2 regions of the Burkholderia sp. BCC1999 genome follow, and region 1 is predicted to be linked to the other one. Evidence: riboswitches for the same ligand, from Rfam matches in the RefSeq annotation. Region 1 holds a riboswitch; the other holds the start of a gene.
The links. Region 1 has a riboswitch for cobalamin ahead of cobW (cobalamin biosynthesis protein CobW). Riboswitches for the same ligand answer to the same signal wherever they lie in the genome.
Positions count from the first base shown of each region.

Region 2: it holds a riboswitch for cobalamin, as region 1 does, so the genes downstream of both, U5809_RS04185 (TonB-dependent receptor domain-containing protein) here and cobW (cobalamin biosynthesis protein CobW) in region 1, are expected to answer to the same signal.

Region 1 is NZ_CAJPHP010000012.1:26,470-30,980, reverse strand. It holds gene U5809_RS18710 (cobalamin biosynthesis protein) at 1-84, opposite strand, end outside; gene cobA (uroporphyrinogen-III C-methyltransferase) at 81-890, opposite strand; cobalamin riboswitch at 1,000-1,235, opposite strand; cobalamin riboswitch at 1,349-1,614, shown strand; gene cobW (cobalamin biosynthesis protein CobW) at 1,943-3,031, shown strand; gene cobN (cobaltochelatase subunit CobN) at 3,038-4,511, shown strand, end outside.
Region 2 is NZ_CAJPHP010000002.1:281,213-285,723, forward strand. It holds gene U5809_RS04185 (TonB-dependent receptor domain-containing protein) at 1-1,843, opposite strand, end outside; cobalamin riboswitch at 2,058-2,251, opposite strand; gene U5809_RS04190 (AraC family transcriptional regulator) at 2,340-3,398, opposite strand; gene U5809_RS04195 (hypothetical protein) at 3,565-3,909, shown strand; gene U5809_RS04200 (Dabb family protein) at 3,899-4,511, shown strand, end outside.

The sequences.
Region 1 (4,511 bases):
CGCCAGCGCCGCGCGGATCGCGGCATCGAGTTGTGCGGCCGTGACGTCCGCGCGAAAGCCGATGCCGAGCGCGACGCGCATCATGCGCGGCCACCGAGCGCCGCGCGCACCGCCGGATCGTCGGCGAGCGCCGCGACGCGGCCGATCACGACGATCGCAGGCGAACCGAGTCCGGTCGCGCCGATGCGTTCGACGAGGCTGTCGAGCGTCGCGAGTACGTGCCGCTGTTCCGGGCGGGTCGCATTCTCGATCGCCGCGCACGGCGTATCGCCCGGCAGGCCACCGTCGCGCAGCGCTGCGGTAATCGCGTCGAGCCGACGAATGCCCATGTAGATCACGATCGTCATGCGCGTGGCCGCGAGCGCGCGCCAGTCGGGCTCGTCGGTGCCTGCGCCATGGCCGGTGACGAAGATCACGCCTTGCGCGTCACCGCGCTGCGTGACGGGAATGCCGAGCGCGGCCGGCGCGGCGATACCCGCGGTGATGCCGTTCACGACCTCGACCGGAAAACCCGCCGCACCGAGCGCGGCCAGTTCCTCGCCGCCGCGGCCGAACACGAACGGATCGCCGCCCTTGAGCCGCGCGACGCTCCGGCCCGCGCGCAGGTGCGCGAGCATCGCGGCGACGATCGCTTCTTGCGGCGTCGACGCATGGCCGCCGCGCTTGCCGACATGCTCGATTTGCGCGTCGGCGCGCGCATGGCGCAGCACGTCGGGGTTCACGAGATCGTCGACGAGCAGCACGTCGGCCATGCCGATCGCGCGCACGGCCCTGAGCGTCAGCAGGTCGGCGTCACCGGGGCCGGCGCCGATGAGCCAGGCGCGGCTCATCGGCGCCGGCACGGCACGCACCGTGTCGAAACAGTGGAAAGGAAAAGGCGGGCGGCACATCGGCGGCCGGCGGACAGGCAATGCATGACGGATCGGGCGAAGCCCGCGCGAACGCGGGCGGAATGCGCACCCCATCCGTCCCCCGCGGATCGGGCGTTCGGCGAGCATCGGGCTCGCCCCTTGCGTCGGCCGGTATCCGGGCTGGCCGCTTGCCAGGCCGCAGCCTTCCCGCCCGGTGAAGGGCAGTGGCATCGCGGGCGGCCTGGGCGCGTGCGCGGGGAGCGCGTCGCGCGGGCGGCGTACCGTTGCGGGGACAGCACAGGCCGGGCGGATGTCCGCCTCCTGTTTCCCGTTTAACTGCATGCGCGGAATGCGCATGCGAGCACCGAACGCGGCGCTACGATAGCACACGGTTCGCCCGCGCGAACCGGCCACCGACGGCCTTCGGCGCGGCGCACGGGCGATGCGCAACGCAGTCCGGCCGCCCATGGCGCCTTGACGCTCCCCGCACCGCCGCCTACACTCGCACGCGTTTTGGTGCTCGCGCGTGCCGCTCCGGCGCGCGCAGTTAAACGGGAAACAGGGAGCCTGCCTGCATCGCAGTCGAGCCAACCTGTGCTGCCCCCGCAACGGTAAGCGAACGTGTCGCGCGCAACGCGATGCAGCGCCGCTTCGCCGCCTGTCTCGTGCAGGCGGACGACCGCCACTGGATGCCGCGTGCATCCGGGAAGGCGAAGCGGCGTGTTCGCCAGCCCGGATACCGGCCTAAACGTTGGGGTTCAGCGCCGCGGGGAGGCGGCGCATCGTCCACGGCCGCAGCAGGCCCGACGCCCGGTGTTTCCCGCTGTCTGCGCCGATCGGCCCCCGCGCGAATGCGCCCGGGCCGGCGCGGCGAGCAGCAGGCGGCGCGGGCAGGGCCGGTGGCAGCCGTGTTGGCATTCACGATGTCGACCGTTCGCAAGGAAGCACCATGTCCGAATCGTTGTTCCGCCCGTCGTGCGGCTGTCCGCGCGGATCCCGCGGCGATCTTCCTGCGCTTCGCCCGCTGAATTGCCTTGCCGCCACCGACGCGACGATCCCGTCCTGATTCCCTCTTCGACACCGGACCTACCATGACCCTACGCAAGCTTCCCGTCACGATCGTCACGGGCTTTCTCGGCAGCGGCAAGACGACGCTGATGCGCCACATCCTGCAGCACGCCGAAGGCCGCCGCATCGCGGTGATCGTCAACGAATTCGGCGAACTCGGCATCGACGGCGAGATCCTCAAGGGCTGCGGCATCGGCTGCGAGGATGCCGAGGGCGCGCAGGGCGAAGCGTCGGGCCAGCTCTACGAACTCGCGAACGGCTGCCTGTGCTGCACCGTGCAGGAAGAGTTCTATCCGGTGATGGAGGCGCTCGTCGAGCGCCGTGCGGACATCGACCACGTGCTGATCGAGACGTCGGGCCTCGCGCTGCCGAAGCCGCTCGTGCAGGCGTTCAACTGGCCGACGATCCGCAACAGCTTCACGGTCGACGCGGTCGTGACCGTCGTCGACGGCCCGGCCGCCGCGAGCGGCCAGTTCGCGGAAAACCCGCAGGCCGTCGACGCGCAGCGCCGCGCCGATCCGAACCTCGACCATGAATCGCCGCTGCACGAACTGTTCGCCGATCAGCTGTCGTCCGCCGATCTCGTGATCGTCAACAAGGCCGATCTCGTCGGCAATGCGGAATTCGCGCAGATCGAAACCGCGATCCGCGACGAGATCCCGCCGCAGGTGAAGATCGTGCGCGCGACGCGCGGCGAGCTCGACCTCGCGATGCTGCTCGGTCTCGAATCGGCATCTGAAGAAACGATTCACCTGCGTCACGACCATCACGGCTCGGCCGACGACGGCGATCACGATCACCATCACGACGATTTCGACTCGGTGGTCGTGTCGGGCGATGCCGGCACGCGTGAGGCGACGATCGCCGCGCTGCAGCGGGTCGTCGAAGCGCACACGATCTACCGCGCGAAGGGTTTCGCCGCGCTGCCCGGCGCGCCGATGCGGCTCGTGATCCAGGGTGTCGGCCGCCGCTTCGACAGCTATTTCGACCGTCGCTGGCAGGACGGCGAAACGCGCGCGAGCCGCTTCGTGCTGATCGGTGAGGATCTCGACGCGGCCGCGCTGCAACGCGCGTTCGACGCTGCGTGCGCGGCCGAGCCGCAACAGGCGTAACACACGATGCATCTGCTGCGCACCACGCCGGGCGGCTTTGTCGACGATACGCAGGGTGTCGTCCGGATCGACCAGCAGCCGGCCGACATCGTGATCCTGAGTTCGGCCGACACGACGCTGTCGCTGCTCGCGAGCATCGTGCCGCAGTTGCCGGCCGGGTTCCCGAGCGTGCGGCTCGCAAACGTCACGTTCCTGCGCCAGCCGGCGTCGGTCGATTTCTACGTCGACGACGTGCTGCGCCACGCGAAGACGGTCGTGATCGATCATCTCGGCGGCGAGGCGTACTGGCCGTACGGGATCGAGCAGGCCGTGTCGCTCGCGTCGAAGCGCGGGCAGCAGCTCGCGATGTTCTCGGGCGACCTGCAAGAAGATCCGAACCTCGTCGCGAAGAGCACCGTCACGCCGGATCTGTGCCGGCTGTGGTGGCGCTACCTGCGTGAAGGCGGCGTGCACAACGCCGACGCGCTGCTGCGCAGCATCGCCTTCCATACGCTCGGGTTCGGCGACGAACCCGAGTTGCCGCGCCCGCTGCCGGCCGCCGCGCTGTATCACCCGGCGCGCGACCGCGCGAGCGTCGACGACTGGCGGCCGCGCTGGACGCCCGGTGCGCCCGTCGTCGCGATCCTGTTCTATCGCGCGCACTGGCAGGCCGCGAACACGACCGTGTTCGATGCGCTGGCCGATGCGCTCGTCGACGAAGGGCTGAATCCGCTGCCGATCGCGGTGACGTCGCTGAAGGATGCGGTGAGCCGCGAGGTCATCACGCAGCTCTGCGACACGCACGACGTCGCGCTCGTGCTGAACACGACCGCGTTCGCGGCCGGCGCAATCGACAGCCCCGAACACGACGTGCTCGCCGGCGACGCGCCGGTGCTGCAGGTGATCCTGTCCGGCGGCAATCGCGACGCGTGGGTGGCCGACAACCAGGGGCTGCATGCGCGCGACATCGCGATGCACATCGCATTGCCCGAGGTCGACGGCCGGATCGTCACGCGCGCAGTGAGCTTCAAGGGGCTCGCGTATCGCTGCCCGCACACCGAAGTCGATGTCGTGCGCTACCAGCCGGACGCCGAGCGGATCGCGTTCGTCGCTGCGCTTGCGCGCGGCTGGTGCCGGCTGCGCACGCTCGATAACGCCGACAAGCGCGTCGCGCTGATTCTCGCGAACTATCCGCAAAGCGAAGGGCGGATCGGCAACGGCGTCGGGCTCGACACACCGGCGTCCGCGCTGCGCGTGCTCGCGGCGCTGCGCGACGCGGGCTACGCGCTGGCCGACCTGCCGCCCGACGGCGACGCGCTGATCGCCCGGCTCACCGAAGGCGTGACCAACGACGCGGCCGTGCATGCGTTGCGGCCCGCGTTCCAGAGCTTTCCGCTGGCCGACTACGTTGCGCGTTTCGCGCGGCTGCCGGCGGCGGTGCGCGACGCGCTGAACGAACGCTGGGGGCCGCCCGAAGCCGACCCGACATTGCGGCAAGGGC
Region 2 (4,511 bases), on a different contig from region 1:
TCGACAGCGTGGCCGACACCGTCAGGTGCGAATTGATCCGGTACGACGCGCGCAGGTTCACGCTCAGGTACGACGGCAGGTACGTCGTATTGGCCGGATCGTCGAACGTCGTACCGCCGTAGTTCAGCGACGCACCCGTGCTGAGCGCGTGCAGGCGCAGTTCGTCCCACGTGTGGTCCACGTTCAGGCTGACCGTCTGGCGTGGTCGGCGGTTCAGCCAGCTGTCATTGGTTTCATCCTGCGGATTCAGGATGCCGATCGCGACGCTCACCGGCGTGTAGCGGCCGATCGTCCCCTTGTACGACAGGTCGATCCCGCGGATATGTGCGCGGCCGATGTTGATCGGCGAATACGTCGCCGGGTTGTACGCGATCAGGTTGTTGACGCGCGTGTCGTAGATCGCGGCGGAGAACGTGCCGTACGACGTGTTCGCGTCGAGCGCCGCCTCGACCGACGTGCTGCGTTCCGGGCTGAGGTTCGGATTGCCGTAGCCGGGGTAGTACAGGTCGTTGAAACTCGGCAGGCGGAACGCGTTGCCGTACGACACGCGCGCCGTGTAGACCGGCGTGATCGCCCACGACAGCGCGGCATTGCCCGTGTTCACGCCTTGCCCGGCGATGATCTCGCGACGCCCCGCGAGGAACATCGTGACGCTGCCGAGCGTGGCCGACTGATGCAGCGAGAACGCGGAGTCGTTGCGCGTCGGTATGCCGCCGGGCGCGTCGATCGGCAGGAATGCCTGTTCGCGCGTGAAGTCGTACGCGAGCTTGCTCTCGCCCGACAGCGGCAGGCCGAACAGGTGGAACCCGCGCTCCTGATGGGTCAGGGACGTCGACGTGCTGATGCGCTGTGAATTGATCTGGTCGGTCGGGATGGACGGATCGCTCGCGTAGAGGAACTGGCGATCGTTCGCATAACCGAACGACTGGTCGAACTGCGTATCGGGCGTGATGTCGAGATGGAACGCGAGACCGGTCGTCAGCTGATGATCGAGCTGGCGGTTCGCATAGCCGCTGTTGTCGTAGGACAGGTCGGAGCGGTGATACAGCGCGAACGTCGAGATCGACCAGTTGTCGCGTGCGTAGCCGAGGCGCGCATCGAGATCCTGCGCGTGATACGGATTGCGGCCGTCCTCGTGATATGGCAAGACGGGCCGCGTCGAATCGATGCCGGCCGTGTTGTACGAGTGCAGGCCAAGCGAGTAGGTGAGTCCGCCGAGCGCGGCGAGCGGCCCGGTCGACGGCACCGTACCCGACGTGCGTAGCTGCGTGTCGAACGTCTTGTTCGATCCGCCGCCGAACGACACGGTGGTCTGGTTCGGCTGGTTCGACGAGCGGCGCGTGAACAGTTGCACGACACCGCCCATCGCGTTGGCGCCGAACGACGCGGCGGCCGGCCCCGAAATCACCTCGACACGTTCGAACGCTTCCGTCGGCAGGTCGGCCCACGGCGCGATGCCGGTAGTCGGCGAGCCGATCCGGATGCCGTCGATGAACACGGCGACCTGGCTCGCCGACGAGCCGCGGATGCTGACCGATGCGGAGGAGCCGGGGCCGCCGGTCTGCGAAACGGTCACGCCGGGCAGCATCGCAAGCGCCTGCGTGATGCTCGGCTCGCTCGGCGACAGGCGGTCGAGATCGGTTCGCGTGAGTACCTGGGTCGACGCATAGCGGCCGTCGAACGATTCGGGCAGGCGACGCGTGTCGGTCACGCTGATCGTCGGCAGGTCGACGCTTTCCGCTGGCTGGGCGGGCGGCTGGAGCGCGGTGTCGCCGGCGGCATGGGCGATCGGGACGAGCAGCGCGGAGGCGGCGGACGTGGCGAGCAGGTAACGAATATTCATGAGACAGCGAGAGAAAGCGCGTTGCGCATACGGCGATCGTGAGCGGACGGCGGGCAGGTTGCGCGTGCCGACGGCGTGTCGGTGCGACGCTTCCGGCAGGGAAGCGGATTCGGGAATGAAGGACATCTGACGGATCCTGAGGTCGGTTCGTCCATGCAACGGGCGGCCGCCAGCGGCGGTGCTTGCACATCGGGACACCCCGCCCGGTGCGGCTGCTGGACCTCGGGTCGATGGCAGGTCTCCTGGCTCGCGGGTCGTCATCCGTGCAGGCCTTCCCGGTTTCCCAGTGGCATGCAGTGGCACGAATTCGCCGCTCACAGTTGCGGGGGCAGCCGCAGATTCGAGGCGTTGCCCCTCCTGCGTTCCCTTTTGATCCCATCCCTGGGAACCATCAGCGCGCAAGGGTAATGGCGCGCGCTCGGGCGAGTCAATTGCCGCACCGCGCGGGATGCGAAAAAACGTCATTACCCGGCAATCGCTTTCCGAATCCTTTCCCTTATGCGCCGGTGCCGCGTTTCTTGTCTGAAGAATCGGGGTGGCCGTGCGTCATGCGATCGCGCCTGAACCGGCTCGGCGCGACGCCGTTCCAGCGCACGAACGCGCGCCGGAACGCCTCTTCGCCGCCGAAGCCGAGATACGCGGCCACGCGGGTAATCGGCCAGTCGGTCTCGTGCAGACATCGTCGGGCCGCATCGGCCACGCATTGTTCGCGCAGCACGTGATAGCCGCTTCCTTCCGCCGCCAGCCGCCGCCGCAACGTCGCCTCGCTGACGCCGAGCCACGCGGCCAGCTCCGCAAGCGCCGGCAGCGCCTGTTCGCGCGCGAGCGCCGCATCGAGAAAACCGCGCACCTGCTGCGCCCATGACACGACGGCCGGCGGCGCATCGATCAGACGAAACGGGAAGTCGACGAGAAACGCGTCGAGTTCGCCCGGCTGCCGGATCACGCGGCAATCGAGCCGCGTCGCATCGAACGCGAAGCCATAGGTTTTCCGGCCGACGTCGACCGGCGCGTTGAACAGCCCGAGCAGCGGCACCGCGTCGTCGCGGCGCGGATGGCCGAGCCACACGTCGGTCGGCCGCAGCGGCTGCCCGATCAGCCAGCCGAACAGCTGCAGATAGCAGAACAGCCCGGTCAGGTCGACGAGGCACGTGGCCGGGCTGCGCGTGCGCCGCAGCGAATCCATCCGGAACGTCGCACGCCCGTCGCGTACCGTGAGCGACAGCACGCCGGCGCGCGGCGTCAACATTTCGCAGAAGTCGCGCGCGCAGCGGATCGCGTCGGCGAGCGTCGCGCAGCTCAGCAGGCACCGGCACATCAGGTCGACTTCCTGCTTGCGCATCGGCGGATGGCCGTCGCCGCGTGCGACCTGCGCCTCGAGCCGCTCGATCGCGTCGCGGTACAGCGCGACGAAGCCGCCCGGGGTCGCCGCCGCTTGCGGCGCGTGCGCCGCGTGGTCGGCCGGAGGCGTGCCGCTGCGCGTGAGTTCGTTCAGCAGGCGTGCGCCGAGACCCGGCAGCACGCGTCCGCTCGCCGGCAATACACGCTGTTTCATGAGTCTCCCGTTCTGATCGTTGCGACAGGGGCCGGTGAGCGGGCCGGTAGGGGTTCGCGAGCAGCCCCCACGCAAGAATGCTATCCACGCTGGCCGCCTTCGGCCTCGCTGGAACGGCGTAGGCCGGCCATGCATCCCGACCCGAACGACCACGGACGATACGCGAATGATCCAGATCGTAGACGAAATCACGCTCGCGCCCGAGCGCATTCCCGACGTGCTCGCGCTGCTGCGCGAGCGCTACCTGCCCGGCCATGCGGCGCGCGGACTGACGGCGGCCTGCCGCTGGGTGTCGCCGCCCGTTGCGGCGCCGGGGCAGCCGAGCACCCTGTGGCTGACGTGGCAGGTCGACGATGCGTATGCCTATTACCGGATGCGCGCATTGACCGATGGCGACGTGGTCGCGTTCTGGATGGCCGTCGACGGGCTGTGCGATGCGCGCCGCCGTCACGTGATGACGGACGCCAACGCGCCGCTGCCCGCGCTGACGGAGGTCGACCATGCGGCATGACACGGCACAGGTATTCGTTTCGGCCGATCGCGACGCGGAAGCGATCGAGCACGCATTGCGCGAAGCCGCGCACGCGCTGCCGGGCGCGAAACGCGTGGCGCTCGCGCGCAATCTCGAAGGCTGCTGGGGCGCGGGCGACTACACGCTCGACGTGCTGCGCGATGAACGGTTTGTCGATTCCTCAGCGGAATTCGCCGCACTGGCGCAACTGCCCGGCATCGCGCGCCTCGACGGTGCAGCGTGCCGCGCGATCGGCGGCGGCCTGCGCGAGCCCGCGTTGCGCGACGGCATCTGGCGCACGCTGATGTTGCGTGTGCGCCCGCAGGCAAGCGAAGCACAGGTCGCGTTGCTCGAGCACGAGTTGCTGCGGATGCCCGCGTTCATGCCGGGCATCCGCAACTGGCGCCTGAACCGGATCGAAACACCCGGCGCGTGGACGCACGTGTGGCAACAGGAATTCGCGCAGGTCGGCGATCTGCTCGGCGAATACCTGCTGCATCCGTATCACTGGGGTTGGGTCGACCGCCGGTTCGATGCCGAAAGCCCCGACTGGACGGTCGATACGATCTCGCATGCGTTCTGCCCGCTCGCATCGAGCCTGC